Regions from separate parts of the Labrenzia sp. C1B70 genome, predicted to be linked through region 1. Evidence: predicted binding sites of a transcription regulator. Region 1 holds the regulator's gene; each other region holds the start of a gene.
The links. Region 1 encodes PhoB, which activates phosphate uptake and scavenging genes when phosphate is short. Its sites were predicted from a motif close to TGTCATNNANCTGTCAT; they were not measured.
Positions count from the first base shown of each region.

Region 1 (5,369 bases):
CGGCATCGGCCTGTTCTTCCTCGTCGCGCTGTTGTGGGCAATCCTTTCCAACGGCCTTGGCGCCTTCAGCCAGACGTTTCTGAAGGTGGATGTCCCGCTCAATCAGGAGCAGATTGCCGAAGCGGAAAAATCGGTGGTCAAGACCTCCAAGTACCGGGCCATCATCGACGACGCCTTTGCCAAGGAACTCGCCGGTCTCAACATCACCACCGACATGTCGGCAAAGGACCTGCAGAAGCTGTTCTCCTCAGGGGCTGCCGCGACGGTTCGTGACTATGCACTTGCCAACCCGGACAAGATCGGCACGACGGTAACCTTCGAGCTGATCGCCTCATCCCGTGTCGACGGCTACCTGAAGGGCCGCGTCAAGCGCGAGGATCTTGCCGAAGACAAGAACCTGGATGCCGCACACCTGGATCTGGCTGACCAGATGCAGTCCGCCGGCATTCTGGAGAAGCGCTTCAACTGGGCCTTCATCACCGGAACCGATGCTTCCGACAGCCGTCCGGAGCAGGCCGGCATCGGGGCGTCCATGATCGGATCGCTGTTCATGATGCTGGTGGTGCTGTTCCTGTCGCTGCCGATCGGCGTGGCCGCTTCCATCTACCTGGAAGAGTTCGCTCCGCAGAACAAGTTCACCGATCTGATCGAGGTGAATATCTCCAACCTGGCCGCCGTTCCCTCCATCGTGTTCGGTATTCTCGGTCTGGCGGTGTTCATCCAGTTCATGCATCTGCCGCAATCCGCACCACTGGTCGGTGGTCTGGTGCTGACGTTGATGACACTTCCGACGATCATCATCTCCACCCGCGCCTCCTTGAAGGCCGTTCCGCCGAGCATCCGCGATGCGGCCCTTGGCATTGGCGCCTCCAAGATGCAGTCGATCTTCCACCATGTCCTGCCGCTGGCAATGCCTGGCATTCTGACCGGCACGATTATCGGTCTGGCACAGGCGCTTGGGGAAACCGCTCCGCTGCTGCTGATCGGGATGGTCGGTTTCATCGCCTCCAATTTCCCGGACGGTGTGGCTGCCGGTTTCTTCTCTCCGAACTCGGCCATGCCGGCCCAGATCTACGAGTGGGCGAAACGCGCCGACCCGGCTTTCTATGAACGCGCTTGGGGCGGGATCATCGTGCTGCTGGTCTTCCTCATGACCATGAACATTATCGCTATCATCCTGCGCCGCAGGTTTGAACGCCGCTGGTAAGGATTGCTCCGATGAACGAGATGCCGAATTTTGAACAGGCGAAAACCATGACCGACAGCAAAATTTCCGCGAACAAGGTGCAGGTCTATTATGGCGATACCCACGCCATCAAGGACGTGGACATCGAGATTCAGCCGCGGTCCGTGACTGCCTTCATCGGTCCGTCCGGGTGTGGCAAGTCGACGTTCCTGCGGACGATCAACCGCATGAACGACACCATCGACATCTGCCGTGTGGAAGGGTCGATCAAGATCGACGGTGAGGACATCTACGATCCCAAGGTCGATCCCGTACAGCTGCGCGCCAAGGTCGGCATGGTTTTCCAGAAGCCGAACCCGTTTCCCAAGTCGATCTACGACAACATTGCGTACGGTCCGCGAATCCATGGTCTGGCCCGCAACAAGTCCGAGCTTGATGAAATCGTTGCCTCCAGCCTGCAGAAGGCCGGGCTTTGGGAAGAAGTCAAGAACCGTCTGGACGAGCCGGGCACCGGCATGTCGGGCGGTCAGCAGCAGCGTCTGTGCATTGCCCGTGCCATTGCCGTCAGCCCGGAAGTGATCCTGATGGACGAACCGTGCTCGGCGCTTGACCCCATCGCGACCGCGAAGGTGGAAGAGCTGATCGACGAACTGCGGGAAAACTTCACCATCGTGATCGTGACCCACTCGATGCAGCAGGCTGCCCGTGTGTCTCAGCGTACCGCGTTCTTCCACCTGGGTGTTCTGGTGGAGGAAGGTCTGACGGAGGACATCTTTACCAATCCGAAGGACAAGCGTACGCAGGACTATATTACGGGCCGCTTCGGCTAAGCATTTTTTAGGTTTCTGAAGGGGACACAGGATGTCTGAACATACAGTCTCGGCTTACGATGACGAACTGACGGCCATGGCCGGCAAGGTTGCCGAAATGGGTGGTATTGCCGAAAAGGCTTTCGCCGATGCGGTGTCCGCGCTGGTGTCGCAGGATCTGGAGCTTGCCAAGGCGACGATCAAGGGCGATGTCCGTCTGGACAGCCTTTACAACGAACTTGAAGTGAAGCTGATCGAGCTGATCGTCCGCCGCCAGCCGATGGGGCAGGACCTGCGTGAAATCACCGCCGCAACGCGCATTGCCAATGACCTGGAGCGTGTTGGCGATCTTGCCAAGAACGTTGCCAAGCGCGTCATCGCCATCGACAGCGACTTGCAATCCAAGAAGCTCGCGATCGGTGTGGAGCACATGACGGAACTCGCTCTTTCGCAGCTCAAGCAGGTGTTGGATGCCTACGCCCGCAAGGATGCGGAAGCCGCCCGCCGGGTTCAGGAAGCCGACGCCGAGGTCGACGCGATCTACACGTCGATCTTTCGCGAACTCCTGACCTACATGATGGAAGACCCGCGGGTCATTACACAGTGCGTCCATCTCTTGTTCTGCGCAAAGAACATCGAGCGCATCGGCGATCACGCGACGAACATCGCCGAGAACGTCTACTACATGGTCACTGGCGAGCGTTTGCCGGAAGACCGGGCAAAGGTCGACGAAACAGGCGCGGTCTGACCCGCCGGTAATCGTCGGATTTGCAGAAGATCTTAACGGCCGGCGCTTCGGCGCCGGTTGCGGTAATTGGAGCGAGATGTATGCCGAAGGTGCTCATCGTTGAAGACGAAGAACCGCTCAGCCTTCTATTGAGATACAATTTGGAAGCGGAAGGGTACTCGGTCGAGTCCTGTGTCCGGGGTGACGAGGCGGAAATCCGCCTGCGGGAAAGCCTGCCGGATCTGTTGCTGCTCGACTGGATGCTGCCGGGCCTGTCCGGAATTGAACTGTGCCGCCGCCTGCGGGCGCGCGAGGATACCGAGCGCCTGCCGGTCATCATGCTGACGGCACGCGGTGAGGAAGCAGAGCGCATCCGCGGCCTGTCGACCGGTGCCGACGACTACGTGGTCAAGCCCTTCTCGGTACCGGAATTGATGGCCCGCGTGCGCGCCATCCTGCGCCGGGCAAGCCCGGAAGTGGTGTCCAGCATGTTGCGGTCCGGCGACATCGAACTGGATCGCGAAACGCACCGTGTTCGTCGCAACACCAAGGAAATACACTTGGGGCCGACGGAATTCCGCCTGCTGGAATTCCTGATGACATCGCCTGGCCGTGTCTTCTCCCGCGAACAACTGCTGGATGGGGTCTGGGGTCACGATGTCTACGTGGATGAACGCACTGTCGATGTTCACGTCGGTCGCTTGCGCAAGGCTCTGAACAAGGGCAAGGCAAAGGATCCTATCCGTACCGTCCGTGGTGCCGGATATGCCTTCAATGACCAGTTCACCTCTGCCACTGCCTGAGGGCAACTTGCAGAATGGAATTAAGGAGCCCGCTTTCAAGCGGGCTTTTTGTTTCTCAGCGGTTATGTGCCTTTCGCGGAGCAAGGTTCTCTTCTGCGACCACCCCATCAGTTGTGTCGGTGTCGGGGCTGATCCTGCGGTCCCTGTCGTGGCGGAGCGGTCAAACAAGGTTTGTTTTGATGGAACGGAAACGGCATGGAGCGGTGCCGAGAACAAGCCATGGGAGGTCACTGTTCGGGGTCGGGCATCTGGTCAAAGGAAGGCCCAAACAAAAAAAGCCCGCCAAATCGGCGGGCTTTGTCATGAATTGGTTAGGTGCGAGGCTATCAGCCTGCCTGAGCCATCGTCTTGCGATCGCGGCGGCGGTCGGCGACCGGCTGATACGCGATCTTGCAGTGATGAGCGCAGTAGGGGACGCCGGCATCGGACTGGCGGCCGCAGAAGTAGAAGTCGTCGGTCGCCGGGTCGCCAATCGGCCATTTGCAGGTCCGCTCGGTCAGCGTCAGGATGGTAGCCCGCTGCGAGATCGGAACAAGTTCTGCAATCGGCTCTACGCGTGGCTTGGCAGCCACCACTGGAGCCGGCGAGATGTCTGCTTTCAGGGCCGTTGCGCCGATCGACTGCGGATGTGACGTCGTCGGTTTCTTCGGCGCTGCACCGGTTGCAGGAGCTGCGGTGCGCGGCCGGCGTGGCTTAGCGCTTGAAGAGGTGGACTTGGCGCGGCCGGACAGGCCAAGGCGGTGCACCTTGCCGATCACGGCGTTACGGGTAACACCACCCAGTTCGCCTGCGATCTGGCTTGCGCTCAAGCCGTCGCCCCAAAGCTTTTTGAGAAGCTCAACTCGTTCGTTTGTCCAACTCATTGCCGCACCCTTTAGTTTGACCGTCCTGCGGCCATTAACCCCGTGTTAAGCATGCGCAAGCACGCTTAATGCTGGCAGATCTAGTGCCTCTTGGTGATTTGCCTCACGAGATCTCGTGTCTGATTGCTGAGAGGTTACAATAACGTTAATTTGTCAGGCAACCACTCGACCCAAACCAGTTGGGGATGAAACGACTTTTCCCCAATTATGGCGAGGTCATTGAGAATTTTATGAAATCCGCCCTCCGCGGCACATGAAATGTCTTGTGCGCCATTTCCATTGACAGTGCATGGTACCGGCAGTGTATAAGAAAGCCGCTGCGTGCCGCCTCATCGGGGCGGCACGTCGCGTTTTGGCCCTTCGGCATCTTTTCAAGGTGACGGCCCGGCGTCGGGGCGACGCAGGGGACAGCAGGGGCGTTTAAAGGAGACAAACGAGGTTATGTCCGCGACTGCACTATTCGGAAATTACGCAAGATCGAACCTGTCTTTCGATCATGGGGAAGGCGTCTGGCTGGTTACCACCGATGGCCGACGATTCCTCGATTGCGGTTCCGGCATCGCGGTCAACGCACTCGGTCATGCCCATCCGCATCTGGTCAAGGCGTTGCAGGATCAGGCAGCCAAGCTGTGGCATACCTCCAACCTGCACCAGATCCCGGATGGCGAACGGCTGGCGCAGCGCCTGTGCGCGGAAACCTTTGCCGACAAGGTGCTGTTCGTGAATTCCGGCGCGGAAGCGATGGAAGCTGCCATCAAATGCGCGCGCCGTTATCATTATGACAACGGCAACCCCGAGCGGTTCCACATCGTGACCTTTGAAGGCGCTTTCCATGGCCGGACCATCGCGACCATCGCGGCTGGCGGCCAGGCGAAATATCTTGAGGGCTTTGGCCCGAAGGCTCCCGGTTTTGACCAGGTGCCGGCAGGAGACCTGGATGCGCTGAAAGATGCCATCGGTCCGCAAACGGCCGCGATCGCG
Region 1 is NZ_AXCE01000062.1:493,647-499,015, forward strand. Features, by position in the region: gene pstA (phosphate ABC transporter permease PstA) at 1-1,207, shown strand, start outside; gene pstB (phosphate ABC transporter ATP-binding protein PstB) at 1,255-2,016, shown strand; gene phoU (phosphate signaling complex protein PhoU) at 2,048-2,743, shown strand; gene phoB (phosphate regulon transcriptional regulator PhoB) at 2,824-3,525, shown strand; gene Q666_RS63170 (GcrA family cell cycle regulator) at 3,852-4,388, opposite strand; gene Q666_RS63175 (aspartate aminotransferase family protein) at 4,830-5,369, shown strand, end outside.

Region 2 (5,369 bases), on a different contig from region 1:
CAGATGCCCATGCCGGAACCGCAGCAGGCCCATTACAATCCGAATTCGCTGTGGCAGTCCGGCAGCCGCGCCTTCTTCAAGGACCAGCGCGCCAGCCAGGTTGGCGACATCCTGACGGTCGTCGTCACCATCGACGACCAGGCCGAGATCGACAACAAGACCGAGCGGAGCCGGTCTGAGTCCAGCGGTGCCGATGTTGGTGGCGCACTCGGAACGGCAATCGACACCATCTTCCTGCCGGCAAGTTCTGCCGCCAGCGACCTTGCCAACGTCAACAGCAACTCCAGCTTCTCGGGCGACGGCAGCGTTGACCGCAACGAAGTCCTGCAGACCACCGTCGCCGCCGTGGTGACCCAGGTTCTGCCGAACGGCAACATGGTGATCGAAGGCCGTCAGGAAGTTCGTGTGAACTTCGAAGTCCGCGAGCTGATCGTCGCCGGCATCGTCAGACCTGAAGACATTACGTCGGATAACCGCATCGCCAGCGAGCAGATCGCCGAAGCGCGGATCGGATATGGTGGCCGCGGCCAGATTACCGACGTCCAGCAGCCACGGGTCGGCAACCAGGTGCTGGATATCCTGCTCCCCTTCTGATCCCAAACCTTTCACAGTCCCCCGGCCGAATCCGGCGACGCGTTCTAGAAGCGCCGCCGGCCCGGCTGATGACGGGCACGATGTCTCGCTCCCCGAGCATCGTGCCCGTTCTCATTTCCAGGCCGGAAAAGACCGTTTAGGGTGTGGCCCGTTACCTGATTTGTCGCTCATTCCGGAAGACCCTACCGCGTGACCACCACCCTCATCGTTCTCGCCCACCCTGCTCAGACTTCCTTCAACGCTGCCTGGGCGCGCGCAACCGAAGCCGCGTGCCGAGCTGAAGGCGATGAGGTGCTTTGGTCAGACCTCTACCAGCTTGGCTTTGATCCGGCGGAGCGCGCAGCGCACTACGCAGAGGAGATCGTCACCGAACCTTACGACGTTCTGAAAACACAGGAAGCGGCCTCGAAAACCGGAAACCTTCCGTCGGTCATTACGGAAGAAGTCGAGAAGCTGCGCCAGGCGGACCGGATCGTGTTTCATTTTCCGGTGTGGTGGTTCGCCCCACCTGCCATCCTGAAGGGCTGGTGCGAGCGCGTGCTGGCCAACGGCGGCCTGCACGACACTTCCAACCGTTTCGATACCGGCCATTTCAGGAACAAGCCCGTTCTCTTCTGTGTCACGACCGGATCCAAGGCGAGCGAAAGTGCCCACAACGGCAAGGAAGGCGACATTCAGATGCTGCTTTGGCCGCTCGCCTACACACTGCGCTATCTGGGTTTCGATGTTCTGGTTCCCAGGATCGTCCACGGTGTTCACGGTTATCACAAGGGGGCGGCACGGGACGACCTGGAAACGCGACTTCAAAACGAGATCGAAGGCCACCGGGAGACGATCGCAAGGTTCGCAACGCTGCCGAAGATCAGCTTCAATGCCGACAGCGAATTCGACCGCGCCGGCACCCTTAGCCCGGGCGCGCCATCTCACAGCCACTTCATCCGGCACGACCCCTGATTTTGCGGCAACCGGAAAAGACGAGACCGGATTTGTCCGCCTCCACTCCTCTTTTTCCTCTATCTGCCGGATGACGCTACCGCTTTTTCGGATAGAATGCCGGTAATCTTACATTGGCCCAGCGGGGATTCGATGCGCCTCCTTTCTGCATTCGTCTTTGGTTTTGTTCTTCTGTCCGCACCTTCTGCCTGGAGTGCAAGCTGCGGCAATGGCCCGGGTGGTTTTGAAGCCTGGAAACAGTCGTTCATTGCAAATTCCCAAAGCTACGGCCTTAAGAAAAGGGTCGTTGAATCGTCCCTCAAGAACGTGAAATACAACAAGAAGGTGGTCTCGCTCGACCGGAACCAGAAATCCTTCAAGCTCAGCTTCAACCAGTTCTATGCCAAGCGGGTCAACAACGCGATGATCCGGCGGGGCAAGCAGCTCGGCAAGACCTACGCCCGCATCTTCCGTGGCATCGAAAAGAAATACGGGGTCCCGGCGCCTGTACTGCTGGCGATCTGGGGGCTTGAAACCAACTACGGCAGCTTCTCCGGCAACATGCCGGTCCTGCAATCCCTTGCCACGCTGGCCTATGATTGCCGCCGGTCCGATTTCTTCACCGCCGAACTGGTCGCCGCGCTCAAGATCGTGCAGGGCCGTGACATGCAGCCGGCCGAAATGAAAGGGGCCTGGGCCGGCGAACTCGGCCAGACCCAGTTTCTCGCCACCAGCTATGTCCGTTATGCGGTCGATTATGACCGCGACGGCCGCAAGGACCTGATCCGCTCCATTCCCGATGTGCTGGCTTCCACCGCAAATTATCTTGCCCAGAAAGGCTGGCGCCGCGGCCAGGGCTGGGGCCCGGGCACTGCCAATTACAACGTTCTCAAGCAATGGAACAAGGCCAGTGTCTACGTGGAAACGATCTCGGTCATGGCAGGCCAGATCAGCGAGTAGACCCCGCTCGACGACCCATAAACCTGCTTGACAAAACTGACGATCCGGGCAGCAATTTGCGTCATACGGTTGTAATCCTCGCGGACCAAAACCGTGTGCCGCGGAAACATGCCGCCCGGCGGGCACCGGCAGCTGTCGGTCCGGCTCGCGCTGTTCCGCAAGGCTAAACAACACCAATCGCCGAGCGACCGAACAGGAGCCATTCCATGTCCAGTATCAAAGACTTTTCGATTTCACGGCGCACCCTTTTGATGGGCGCGGCGGCAACTGGCTTCACGGCAGCTCTGCACCCCTATTCGGTTCTGGCCAAGGAAGGTACGGCTCACCTTCGCCTGATGGAGACCACTGACCTCCATGTCCATGTTTTCCCTTACGACTATTACAGCGACAAACCTGTCGACACCGCCGGCCTCGCCCGAACAGCCACACTGATCCGCGATATCCGGAACGAGGCGACAAACTCGGTTCTGGTCGACAATGGCGACTTTCTGCAAGGCAACCCGATGGGGGACTATGTCGCCTATGAACGCGGCATGAGCGAAGGCGACCTGCACCCAGTCATCAAGGGCATGAACGTCCTTGAATTCGACGCGGCAACACTCGGCAACCACGAATTCAACTACGGCCTGGACTTCCTGATGAAGGTGCTGGCCGGTGCCAATTTCCCCGTCGTCTGCGCCAATCTTGTCAAGGGCAGCGCGCTGGCCGGCAACCCGCGAGACGACGCCCTTTTCCTGAAGCCCTATGTGATCGTTGAAAAACAAGTCACCGACGGTGCCGGCAAGTCCTATCCGATCAAGATCGGCTTCATCGGCTTCGTGCCACCGCAGATCATGAACTGGGACCGCCGCCACCTGGAAGGCAACGCCAATGCGCGTGACATTATCGAAACCGCCAAGGCCTTCGTCCCGGAAATGCGCGAACAGGGCTGCGACCTTGTAATCGCCCTCTCCCACTCGGGGATTGATGCCAACGATTATTCCGAAGGCATGGAAAACGCCTCCCTGCACCTTGCCGGCGTGGACGGGATCGACGCCGTCTTTACCGGTCACCAGCATCTGGTCTTCCCCGGTCCCCAGTATGAGGGACTGCCAGGTATCGACAGCGAGAAAGGCACGTTGTTCGGCAAGCCTGCCGCGATGGGCGGTTTCTGGGGATCGCATCTGGGCGTCATCGACCTGATGATCGAGCGCGACGGCAACGGCTGGCGTGTCGCCAATTTCATGACCGAAGCACGCCCGATCTACGAAAAAGAAGGTCGAACGGTGACACCTCTGGTTGAAAGCCAGCAAGATGTACTCGATGCGGTGAAGGAAGATCACGAGGCAACCCTTGCCTATGTCCGCCGCCCCGTCGGCAAGACGTCGGCTCCCTTGCATTCCTATTTCGCCCTCGTGGCCGACGACCCGAGCGTCCAGATCGTTTCAAAGGCGCAGATCTGGTACATCGAACAGATGCTGAAGGGTACGGAATGGGAAGGCCTGCCGGTACTTTCCGCAGCAGCGCCTTTCAAGGCCGGCGGTCGTGGCGGCCCGGACTACTACACCGACGTTCCGGTCGGCGATGTCGCCATCAAGAACGTGGCCGATCTCTACCTGTATCCGAACACCATTCGCGCGGTCGCCATCAAGGGCAGCACGGTGAAGGAATGGCTGGAACGTTCAGCCGGAATTTTCCAGGAAATCGAGCCCGGCAAGGCCGACCAGACACTGATCAACCCGGAGTTTCCAAGCTATAATTTCGATGTGATCGACGGTGTCACCTACCAGATAGACCTGAGCCAGCCATCGAAATACGACGCGAAAGGCGAAGTCCTCAATCCGGACGCCAGCCGCATCGTGAACCTGGAATTCAACGGCGCACCGCTTGATCCTGAAGCAACCTTCGTGGTCGCGACCAACAATTACCGTGCAGGTGGCGGTGGCAATTTCCCCGGCATCAGCGACGACGTTGTCGTTTTCATCGGCCCGGACACCAATCGCGACGTCCTGGTGCGCTACATTGTCGAACAGGGCACGATCAACCCTTCGGCAGATGCCAACTGGTCGTTCAAACCGATGCCGGATACCAGCGTCCTGTTCGAAACCGGCCCGGGTGGCACGGAACACGCCGCCTCCGTGGAAGGTGTCCGGATCGAACCGGCAGGCGACGGTGCAGATGGTTTTGCCCGTTACCGGATCACGCTTTGAACGGTCACGACTTTCGTAAGCCTGCTTGAACGAGCAGGTCCCCCAAAAACTTATCCTGAGGAAGCGCATAGCGCTGTCTCGAAGGATGGGCCGCATGCTTGTGAGTGTGCTGCCAATCCTCCGAGGCGGACCTGACGGTCCTCCTCAGGGTGAGGCGTGCGGGCGGTCGGCATGGGAATGCTGGCCACAGACATAAAAAAACCTTCCCACGAGGGGAAGGTCTTGAAAGTCGTTACGGATCTGCCGTCTGTGCGGCAAACCGGCCGTTTTCTGGAAATCAGTCGTCGCGATACACTTTTTCCCGACGCTCGTGGGCCTCCTGAGCCTCGATCGACAAAGTCGCGATCGGGCGCGCCTCGAGGCGCCGAAGAGAGATCGGCTCGCCGGTCTCTTCGCAATAGCCATAGCTTCCGTCTGTAATGCGTTCCAAGGCATCATCGATCTTCGAGATCAGTTTCCGCTGACGGTCCCTGGCGCGAAGTTCAATGGACCGATCCGTTTCGGACGACGCACGGTCGGCAAAGTCAGGATGGTTCTGGCTTTCCTCCTGAAGATTGGCGAGGGTTTCCTTGCTTTCCTTCAGGATCTCTTCTTTCCACACAAGCAGCTTGTTCCGAAAGTACTCGCGCTGCCTGTCATTCATGAACGGCTCGTCTTCCGAGGGTCGATATTCAGACTCAATTTCAACCGTCA
Region 2 is NZ_AXCE01000012.1:470,744-476,112, forward strand. Features, by position in the region: gene flgH (flagellar basal body L-ring protein FlgH) at 1-594, shown strand, start outside; gene Q666_RS50480 (NAD(P)H-dependent oxidoreductase) at 784-1,548, shown strand; gene Q666_RS50485 (lytic murein transglycosylase) at 1,681-2,487, shown strand; gene Q666_RS50490 (bifunctional 2',3'-cyclic-nucleotide 2'-phosphodiesterase/3'-nucleotidase) at 2,694-4,676, shown strand; gene dksA (RNA polymerase-binding protein DksA) at 4,954-5,369, opposite strand, start outside.
Region 2: the regulator PhoB is predicted to act here: its motif matches at 2,547-2,563, upstream of Q666_RS50490 (bifunctional 2',3'-cyclic-nucleotide 2'-phosphodiesterase/3'-nucleotidase).

Region 3 (5,369 bases), on a different contig from region 1:
CAAGCCCGCTTTGCTCGGAAAGGCCTTTGCCGAGGAAAGGATTTTTCAGTGTTTTCATCATCTGCCCCGCGCGGTTTCCCGGGCAGGTCAACAGCTCTGAAGGCCGGTTGCAAGCGACTTGCTGAAAATGACGGTTACGAACCAGATCGGGCCGTGTCCGAGATGTTGAGACCGGTTGCGAAAAAGACTTGCCTGTTGCAGATGAATCGAAATATCATGAATTATGGATATGAAAGATGCGCTGAGCGCTTTTGGGGCGCTCAGCCAGAAAACCAGACTGGAAGTCTTCCGGCTGCTGATCCGGGCTGGTGACGCAGGAATGACCGCCGGCGAGATCGGCGAGGCGCTGGACGTTCGGCAGAACACGATGTCGGCGAACCTTGCTGTTCTGCTTCAGTCCGGGCTGATCCGCAATGAACGCGAGGGGCGGTCGATCCGGTACTTCGCGGACCTTGACGGCATACGTGAGTTGCTGACGTTTCTGATGGCCGATTGCTGTGGTGGTCATCCGGAACTTTGTGCGCAGGTCATCGAGACGATTGCCTGCGGAGAGACCTGTTCAGGTTAAGGGGGACCAAATGTCCGGCGATGTCTATAACGTGCTTTTCCTGTGCACGGGCAATTCCGCCCGGTCGATCATGGCGGAGGCGATCCTGAGCCGGGAGGGGCAGGGCCGCTTCAGGGCGTTTTCTGCCGGGTCACAACCGGCTGGAGCGGTGCGTCCGGAAGCGCTTGCCTTGCTCAGCAAGCTCAATTTCAAGACGGATGAGCTGCGCTCGAAGGACTGGGCAGAGTTCGCCGCGCCGGATGCCCCGGTCATGGATTTCGTCTTTACCGTTTGCGACAATGCGGCCAAGGAAACCTGCCCTGTCTGGCCTGGCCAGCCGATGTCAGCCCATTGGGGCCTGCCGGATCCGGCAGCCGTTTCCGGAAGCGACAGCGAAAGGGCTGTCGCATTCAACGAGGCCTTCCGGATGCTCAGCAATCGGATCTCGGTGTTCGTGAACCTGCCGATGTCTTCGCTTGACCGTTTGTCCCTGCAGAAGAAACTCGATCAAATCGGTCAGTCTGCCGAAGAGCCCGTGTAAGGCTGCTCCGGCGTACCTGTTTCGGGAATATCGCCTCAGGCGACGGCCTGGCCTTCGCGCGATGTGCGCAGGGTCAGCAGTGCGATGACCAGGGCGATGAGCGCACAGGCGGCAACCGCGCCAACCAATGGCAAAGCTGTCCGGTCGAAGAACGGGCTGCAGACGAGGATCATCACGCCACCGGCAACCATCTGGAAGGTGCCCCCAAGGGAGGATGCCATGCCGGCATGTTCGCCATGTTCTTCCAGCGCCATGACCATCACCGGAGCAATGACCTGGCCGAGGCAGGTGTTGCCGATGAAGAAGAGCGCCATCAGAACCGGCAGGTCGTCGATGCCGCTCCACACAAGAATGACCAGCAGGACGTTGGCTGCCGCAAATCCGCTGACGGCCTTCAATGCCACTCTGCCCATGCCGAAGCGCTCACCAAGCGAGGCGGCAAACTGGGAAGACGCAAAGAAGCCGATCGCGTTCAGCGCGAAAACAAGACTGAAGGCTGTCGGCGTCAACTGGTACTGGGTCATGTAGACCAGCGGCGCTGCGGCGATGAAGACGAAGAAACTCGCAAGCGAGAAGCCACCGATCAGCGTCAGACCCATGAACCTGCTGTCACGCATCAGGTAGATGGCGCTGCGCAGCATCGCTGTCGGGTCGATCTTGCCCCGGCGCTCGGCCGGTAGCGTTTCGGGCAGCAGGAAGGCCATTTGCAGCATGGCGAGAAGGGAAATTACGCCCAGGGCCACAAATATCAGGCGCCAACTGCCGAACTGGATGATCAGGCTGCCGGCGAGCGGTGCAAGCATCGGCGAAACGCTGAAGACCAGCATCACCAGAGCCATCAGCCTGGTCGCCTTTGGTCCGGTGTGGAGGTCGCGGACCACGGCCCGCACGATGACCATCGGCGCGCCGGCACCAAGCGCCTGCACGAAACGGCCGAATGTCAGGGCTGAAACGTCGACTGCGGTCGCGCACATGACCGATCCGATGAGGAAGACGATCAGGCCCAGGAAGGCGGGCAGCTTGCGTCCAAACCGGTCTGCCAGCGGACCGTAGATCAGCTGGGCTAACCCGAAAGCGATGAAATAGACCGTGAAGGTCATATGAACCGCAGCGTCGTCCGTCTGCAATGCCTGCACGATTTCCGGCATGGCGGGCAGATAGAGGTCGATGGCAAATGGACCGACAGCAGCGAGAAGCCCCAGCACAATGGCGGAGCGGACAAAACCGATCTGCATTGGAAAATCCGATGAAAAATGCGCCGGAGGCACAAATGCGGGAAAGTCTGGAAGATGGAGGTGGCGGAGATCACCGCCCGGCCTTGATATGATGTAAGTGCTCGAAATGCAAATTCAAGGCTTGCCGGGTGTTGTCATGAAAGCTTCATGCAACTGTCACCGATATTGTAATCAGGGCCACTAGCTTGCGCGCACCATCAACCCGATATTTTGTGGGAGCGAGTGCAATGGCGGACCTTCGTGGGCGCTTTTTAAAAGGTGTCAGCCTTTCAGTCCTGTTCGGCCTTGGCGCCGTGTCGGCAGCACAGGCAGAGTATTTCGAGCGTATCAACACATTCCCGGTCTACAAGACCCTGCCGGAAGGCGTGGATCAGGCCACCGAAACCGTTGCCGAAATCATCTACGCCACGAAGGACGGCCGCACGCTCGTCTTCACCGACAGCCCGGGCGAAGCCATTGTTTTCGTCAATGCGGCAAACCCGCTGAACCTGCAGCCGATGGGCCGCACCGCGCTTGGTGGTGAGCCGACTTCGGTCGCCGTCGGCGAAAAATTCGCCTATGCCGGCGTCAACACGTCCGAAGACTACGTCAATGCGTCCGGCCATCTGGCCGTGATCGCTCTCGACGGTCTTGGTATCACGGCGAAGTGCGATGCCAAGGGTCAGCCGGACAGCGTTGCCATCTCTCCGGATGGCAAGTTCGTTGCGATCGCCATCGAGAACGAGCGCGACGAAGATCTGAACGACGGCGTGATCCCGCAGATGCCGGCCGGCCATCTGGCGATCTTCGATCTGGACGAAACCGGCACGCCGACCAACTGTGACGCGGTCCGCATTGTCGACCTGACGGGTCTTGCAGAAGTCGCGCCGACCGATCCGGAGCCGGAGTTCGTTTCTATCAACTCCCAGAACCAGGTTGTCGTCACGCTGCAGGAAAACAACCATATCGCCGTGGTCGATCTGGCCTCCGGTGAAGTTGTCAGCCATTTCTCCGCCGGTACGGCTTCGGCTGAAAACATTCCGGTTTCCAAGGCGCGCATGAGCGATGCCTCCGGTTCGACCGAAAACGTCAAGCGTGAGCCGGATGCGGTTGCCTGGATCGACGACGAGCGTTTCGTGACCGCCAACGAAGGCGACTACGAAGGCGGTTCGCGCGGCTTCACCATCTGGAACACCAAGGGCGAGGTCCTGTTCGACAGCGGCAACCAGATGGAACACCTTGGCATGGCCAACGGCCACTATCCGGCCAAGCGCGCGTCCAAGAAGGGCACCGAGCCGGAAGGTGTGACGGTTGGTGAATTCGGCGGTGAAAAGCTGATCTTCGTCAATTCCGAACGCGGCAACTTCGTCGCTGTCTACAAGGACACCGGCGCCGAGCCGGAATTCGTCCAGTTCCTGCCGACACACGTCGGTCCGGAAGGCTCACTTGCGATCCCGAGCCGTGACCTGTTTGTGGTTGCCAACGAGGTCGACAGTGCGGAAGACAACGTTCGTGCGCAGGTCTCCCTCTACAAGTTTGGTGCGGAAGCCCCGTCCTACCCGATGGTCGTGTCCGAAACCGACCCGGAAAAAGGCGCGCCGATCGGCTGGGGCGCACTGTCCGCACTGGCTGCAGACCCGGAAGACGGCAACAAGCTCTACGCCGTCAGCGACAGCTTCTATGACGACGCCCGCATCTACACGCTGGACATCTCTTCCAAACCGGCAAAAATCGTTGCCTATGCAACCGTTCAGGGTGGCAAGCAGGCAAAACTGGACCTGGAAGGCATCTCTGTTTCCAAGGATGGCGGCTTCTGGCTGGCTTCCGAGGGCAATCCGGACAAGGAACTGCAGCACCTGCTGCTGAAGGTCGGCACCGACGGTCAGGTTCAGGAAGAAATCACGCTTCCGGAAGAGCTGAACGCCCAGTCCGCGCGTTTCTCCTTTGAAGGCGTTGCCGAGTTCGAAATGGACGGCAAGACGCTGGTGGCCGTCGCCGTTCAGCGTGAATGGAAAGACGACCCGAAGGGCATGGTGAAGCTGGCCATCTACAACCCGGCCGACAAGTCCTGGGGCTTCGTTCACTATCCGCTCGACAAGCCGAAGAGCGCAGCCGGCGGCTGGGTCGGCCTGTCGGAAATCGTCTCCATGGGCGACGGCAAGTTCGCCATTCTGGAGCGCGACAACAAGGGTGGTGAAGACGCCGCCATCAAGCAGATCACCACGATCTCCCTGGAAGGTGTGACCCCGGCTGCCTACGGATCTGAGCTCCCGGTGGTCCAGAAGCATTACGCCATGGATATCCTGCCGGCTCTGGCCGAAGGCAAGGGCTGGGTTCTCGACAAGCCGGAAGGCCTGACGATCACGGCCGATGGCCGTCTGATCCTGGTCACCGACAATGACGGTGTCGACGATGCACCGGGTGAAACCCGGTTGATCGACCTCGGCCCGGCAAGCCGCCTGAACTAAGGCACTTCAGACAAAGGTCCTCCCAAGACCTGAGCGAAGGTCCGGCCGCTTTATGCAGCCGGGCCTTTCCTTTTCTGCATTGCCATTTTCAAGCCGTGAAACTTCGTCTTTGCCAGTGCCACAGGGCAGCAAGACTGTGCAGTCCGATGAGTGCTGCAAGCAAAAGCGCCGCGGCATGGTGCAGGCCTGCCGGTGGCAATCCGGCGAAAGCCGCAAGTCCCGGCAATGTGCCATTCGCAATCTTTTCAAGGCTACCGGATATGACGATCATGCCGATACCGCTGACGAGGAGCAGAAGCGGTAAGAGGCGCAAAGCGGCGTGGACGCCCTTGCCGATAGCTTGCTGCAACCCGGAATGAACGGCGAACACCGGCTGAGGGGCCTCCTTTGCCAGCCAAAAGATTGTGCGGACAAGAGCGAGCAGGCCCGCAGACAAGCCAAGTCCCAGATGGGTCCTCAGAAGGTTTGGCGAAAACGGTTCGTTGTTCGTCAGGGCATAGCCGGTAGCCAGGGCGCTGATGGTAAGTGCGGCAATCGTCCAGTGCAGCAACCTGTTTCCGGTTACGGGCAAGGCCGCCATCATTCATCCTCCCGAATGA
Region 3 is NZ_AXCE01000004.1:612,478-617,846, forward strand. Features, by position in the region: gene Q666_RS41140 (pyridoxal-phosphate dependent enzyme) at 1-58, opposite strand, end outside; gene Q666_RS41145 (metalloregulator ArsR/SmtB family transcription factor) at 224-568, shown strand; gene Q666_RS41150 (arsenate reductase ArsC) at 579-1,088, shown strand; gene Q666_RS41155 (multidrug effflux MFS transporter) at 1,124-2,323, opposite strand; gene Q666_RS41160 (esterase-like activity of phytase family protein) at 2,551-4,770, shown strand; gene Q666_RS41165 (cytochrome b/b6 domain-containing protein) at 4,859-5,353, opposite strand; gene Q666_RS41170 (antibiotic biosynthesis monooxygenase family protein) at 5,350-5,369, opposite strand, start outside.
Region 3: the regulator PhoB is predicted to act here: its motif matches at 2,456-2,472, upstream of Q666_RS41160 (esterase-like activity of phytase family protein).

Region 4 (5,369 bases), on a different contig from region 1:
GCAGAAGTGATCCTGCTTTCCGCTCAACTGAATACATAGCGTCTTTTTTCATCTTGCTCTTCAACACGTTACGACTGAATGTCAATGCCGTGCGCAGAACCCACGGACAGGTTTATTGAGCTCTACACATCCTGTGTAGCATTTCAGCGTTTAACCCAACGTGAAGACAGGCGGAAAATATTGCCTATGCTCGTCACTAGTTGCGATAAACGACTACTTCAAAACAGAAAGGAGCTAGGTAATCTTCCGTAACATACGGAGTTACCCAGCCCGACCTCCACGACTTGCGTCCGGCAATACGGATTGCTTGTCGTCATATTCCTGGAACGCCTTCAGCAGCAGCGAGACTTAATATCCCGGGCGATGCCTTTTCACAGACGGAGTGGCGTTACCGACCCTTGCCATTTCCGTTGCCACCGGAATTGCCGTTGCCATTGCCGCCGGAATTGCCATTGCCATTGCCGCCGGAATTGCCATTCCCGTTGCTGCCGGAGTTGCCATTGCCGTTGCCGCCGGAATTGCCATTCCCGTTGCTGCCGGAGTTGCCATTGCCGTTGCCACCGGAATTGCCATTGCCGTTGCCACCGGAATTCCCGTTGCCATTGCCACCGGAGTTGCCATTGCCGTTGTTCCCCGAGCGGGAATTTCCAGCATTGCCCCGGTTGCCGCCATTGGCAACTCTTGCTTCAGCTTTGGTAGCTGGCACGTTTTTCACTACGCGCGTTTCGAATGAAGGGGCCCGTTTGGGGCCAGAACGCACTTCAGGCTTGTTCTTCCCGCTGACGGATAGACCGACGCGGCGCGAAGGGTTGGTTGCGGCCGCCTGACCGGCGCCCACGTCGGCACGATCTCCGGATGCAAAATCATGAACACCGACAACGCCCCGCCCCACATTGACCGACGCAGTCCTGTTGCCAACCTTAACCCTGAACTGAGTTCCTTTGACAACAGCGGCAAGGAAAGGGGTTTCCACCTTGAAATGCCGATACCACCGGCGCTTTACGTCCACATCTACCTGACCACGGTCCTGGTAGACGACCATTCGCTTGATCAGGACGCCCTTCGGCTCAAGCGTCACAACAGAATTTGGAGAAACAACGAATGTTTCTTCACCCCGATTGATGACTACACGCCCACCGCCGGTCTTGATCTTCCATCCCTTGCGCACCGTCATGCCACGCTTGACAGCAAAGGTCTCGCCGGTACGCGTTTGCACCATGACCCGGCCGCTGACGCGTTCGACCGACCAGTGCCACGGCGTGCCACCCGTCTCCACGTCTTGCGACAATGCCTGTTGAGAAAACCAGAAGGCCATAAGGGCAGCCAGCAGAAGCGACGCTGCCAACCGCATCCGGCGATCCCAGAACTGTCCAACGTCATCAGCTTTTGCTGCCATGCAACTGGCCTGACCTGAGCGATTGACGTTTATTTTGTTGGACATGGGAGCCCTCTCTTGGCCCGGCTTCAGAAGCTCGGCAAGCTATTCCGCCCCCGTTAACAAGACTTGAATTATAATGGGAAACCTTTTTATTTCATTCTTTTAGTAAAAATTGTTCTATCATCTAACGTTTCCAACTTTTTTCCATATTAGATAAAATTTTAATATTAAAACTATTTAAGATTGTATTTTAGGATTACTAGAGAAAAATCACAATCATAGATACCTGCGATCCCTGATCGAAATGGCGTATGAGGCTCAAAATATTTTTTCAATCAATCCAAAACAAATCGGCCAGGAACCCGTAAGTTCCCGGCCACGCCAGTCAATGATTTCCGTCGCAGTGCAAGTTGCATCACGCTGGAGCGTCAGACTGTTGCCAAAAGCTCTTTTTCCACGGACTTGAAAATTTCGACCTGGTCGATGTTCATTTGTTCGACGCCGCAGCGCACGGCTTTCTCGAAAACGGCTCGTTCAGACCCGGCGTAGAACATCTGCGTAATCAATCCGGCCTGCTTTGCCTCGTTTATGAGGTTCTCTTCCAGGTCATCTTCATGGAATTCCAGGATATGTGCACCCTGGGCAACGGCGCGCTCGACCGAACCAACGTGAGCGTAAAGAACCATGCGTCGCAGATCCGGTACCTTTGCACGGGCTTCAGCGCGGATTGCCTGATCGAACGAAAACGTCCAGGCGTCGCTCAGCATGCCGCGGACTGCCAGCATGTCGCGAATTTCCGCCGGATCGCCTTCCTTGATCTCAACATAGGTGCCAATACGGCCCTTGCAGGTATCCAGAAACGCGTCGAGCCTTGGAACTCGCTCGCCCTTGAAGGTCTCCTTGAACCAGTTCCCTGCATCAAGAAGGTCAATTTCGTCGGAAGTCATATCCGAAATTCGGCCACTTCCATCCGTCGTCCGGTCAACAGTTGCATCGTGCATCACGTAGAGGATGCCATCCCTGGACGGCCGAACATCCAACTCGACAACCTCGGCGCCAAGCGCAATTGCTCCCTCGAGCGAGGCAATCGTGTTTTCCGGAGCCTGAAGGCTGGCTCCGCGGTGGCACACAACGACGGCTTGTTTCACGGTTAGGTCTCCTGTGTCTCCAGAGTGATATCCGGAGCTTGGATAGGGCTGGCAAACGGCCACTCTAGAGGGAAGTCGATGAAACAGGTGCCTGAAATTCTTGATGAAATGATGACACTGCAACTTCCCTCGCAATTTCATGTGCTTACCGGCCGCGACAACCCTTAATTGAATGACTGGACAATTCACTTCAGGCTCGGAACTCTATCGCGATTCTCACCCAATACCGCAGGGTCGACTTTCTATCCCCCTGACGCTTGAAAAGCTTTCCAAAGCCACACAGTTAACGGTGAAGAAATCAACTGAATTATTGTTCAGCATTTACGAACAGTCAGTCAAATTGCACCGCACAATTTTCTTCCTATGTTCCAGTCTGCAGCGTTCATGAGCGAACGCTTCTGGTAACATCTATGAGGTTTGATCATGATCCGTCTCGCAGCTTCTGCGCTTGCCCTTTCCCTCGTTGCAGGCACCGCCCTTGCCGAACCGGTGGCCTACGACTTCGACAAGTCCCACGCCAACCTGGCTTTCTCCTATAACCACCTTGGCTACTCCACGACCGAAGGCCGTTTCGGCGAATGGGAAGGCACGCTGCTGATCGACAAGGACACGCCTGCCAATTCCTCCATCGAATTCACGATCGACGTCGGCAGCCTCGACACGTTCTGGGCAGAGCGTAACGCGCACTTCCTGAGCGCGGACTTCTTTGACGCTGAAAAATTCCCGAAGGCGACCTTCAAGAGCACCAAGGTCGAAAAGACCGGCGACAACCAGCTGGAAGTGACCGGCGACCTGACCATCAAGGACATCACCAAGCCGGTGACCCTGACCGTTGATGTCACTGCACTTGGTGAGCACCCGATGGCGAAGAAGGAAGCTGCCGGTTTTGCCGTTTCCACAGTTCTGAAGCGTTCCGACTATGGAATGGACATGTATGTTCCCTATGTAGGTGACGACATTACCGTGACCTTCCATTCCGAAGCGCTCAAGTCCGACGCGACCAACTAAGTGAACACCCTCGGAGGCCGGACAGACCGGCCTCCGTTTTCCAGGAGCCGCCATGCTGCGCAACACTTCAACCGGGTATGGAAGAATCGCCATTGCGTTTCATTGGACGATGGCAGTCTTGATCATCGGCATGCTTGGCCTCGGCCTCTACATGCACCAGCTTCCCCCGACTGAACAGGCAACCTTTGAACTCTATCAGTTGCACAAGTCGATCGGCTTTGTGGTGCTGACGCTTGCCGTGGTCCGTCTTGTCTGGCGCCTTCTCAACCCTTCGCCGAAACTGCCTGACAACATGCACCCGCTGGAAAAGGCCGGGGCGCATCTGGGACATGTCGGCCTGTACGCGCTTCTGTTTGCACTGCCACTGACCGGCTGGTTCATGGTGTCGGCCTCGCCGTGGGGCATTCCGACCATCCTGTTCAACACCTGGCCAGTGCCGCATCTGCCGGTTCCAGGTGTGCTTGGTTCGCAGGAACAGGCGGAAACCTTCTTCAAGCTGCTGCATGAATACGGCGCCTATCTGCTGATTGCGCTGATTGCCGTCCATGTCGCAGCTGCGCTGAAACACCACTTCATCGCCCGCGACGCCACGTTGAAACGCATGATTTCAACCGCACCCGCCAAGGCCGATAGCTGACAACACGAACTGGAAATCCGCAGATGACATTGAAGCATTTTACATATGCCGTTGCAGTCCTGTCGGCGACGACCTTCACCGCACCGGCGTTTGCCGACACCTGGAAAGTCGATCCGGACAAGAGCAAGCTCGGCTTTGAAGTCAAACAGGGCGGCGGCACGCTGACTGGCGTCTTCGCGTCGTGGGAAGCAGACATCGATTTTGATCCTGCGGCCCCTGAAACCGCCAAGATCAGCGCTGAAATCAAACCCATGAGCGCCACCACCGGCAACGCCCAGTTCGATGGCACCCTGCCTGGCAAGGACTGGTTCAACGCCGGGGACTTCCCGACGGCCGAATTCACGTCCGACACCGTCGAGCTTGTCGAAGGCAACAGCTACCGGGCACAGGGCACGCTCTCCATCAAGGGAATTTCCCAGCCGGTCGAGATGGATTTCACCCTGGACATCGCGGGTGACACCGCCACAGCTAAGGGGACGGCCATCGTCAACAGGCTCGACTATCAGCTTGGCAGCGGCGTCGGCACCGACACGGTCGGAGATATCGTCACCGTTACCCTGGATCTTACGGCGATCCGCTGACATCGCCTTCGGCAACCAAGACTTCCGGCTCCGACCATTTGATCAGGCTGCGGCACTTGGCGTCCGCAGCCTTTTTGCCGTATGAGAACAGCACTCAACGTTCCAGCGCTTCCCGATGTGACGGGAAGCAGCCAGATCAGGAAAGCCTCCTATGAACGCTCCGCTCACACCTCCAGCTTATCAGCACAGCGCCCTTTTCCCTCAGGGAGAAGACAAGACCCCGTATCGGAAATTGACGTCGGACCACGTCAAGGCAGCCGAGTTCAACGGCGAAGAGGTACTGGTTGTCGAAGCTGAAGGTCTACGCCTTCTTGCCGAAGAGGCCTTCAAGGACATCAACCATTTCCTGCGTCCAGGCCACCTGGAACAGCTGAAGAAGATCCTGGAAGATCCGGAAGCGACCGAGAACGACAAATTCGTTGCGTTTGATCTCCTGAAAAACGCGAACATCGCCTCCCACGGTGTTCTGCCGATGTGCCAGGATACGGGCACCGCAATCATCATGGGCAAGAAGGGCCGCCGGGTCTGGACCGACGGGTCGGACGAAGCCGCACTCGGCGAAGGTTCCCGGGACGCCTATTTCAAAAAGAACCTACGGTATTCCCAGCTTGCGCCGA
Region 4 is NZ_AXCE01000014.1:150,343-155,711, forward strand. Features, by position in the region: gene Q666_RS52725 (FecR family protein) at 1-52, opposite strand, end outside; gene Q666_RS66780 (hypothetical protein) at 383-733, shown strand; partial or broken gene Q666_RS66940 (hypothetical protein) at 935-1,441, opposite strand; gene Q666_RS52730 (glycerophosphodiester phosphodiesterase family protein) at 1,807-2,526, opposite strand; gene Q666_RS52735 (YceI family protein) at 2,950-3,534, shown strand; gene Q666_RS52740 (cytochrome b) at 3,587-4,171, shown strand; gene Q666_RS52745 (YceI family protein) at 4,195-4,752, shown strand; gene Q666_RS52750 (fumarate hydratase) at 4,904-5,369, shown strand, end outside.
Region 4: the regulator PhoB is predicted to act here: its motif matches at 2,627-2,643, upstream of Q666_RS52730 (glycerophosphodiester phosphodiesterase family protein).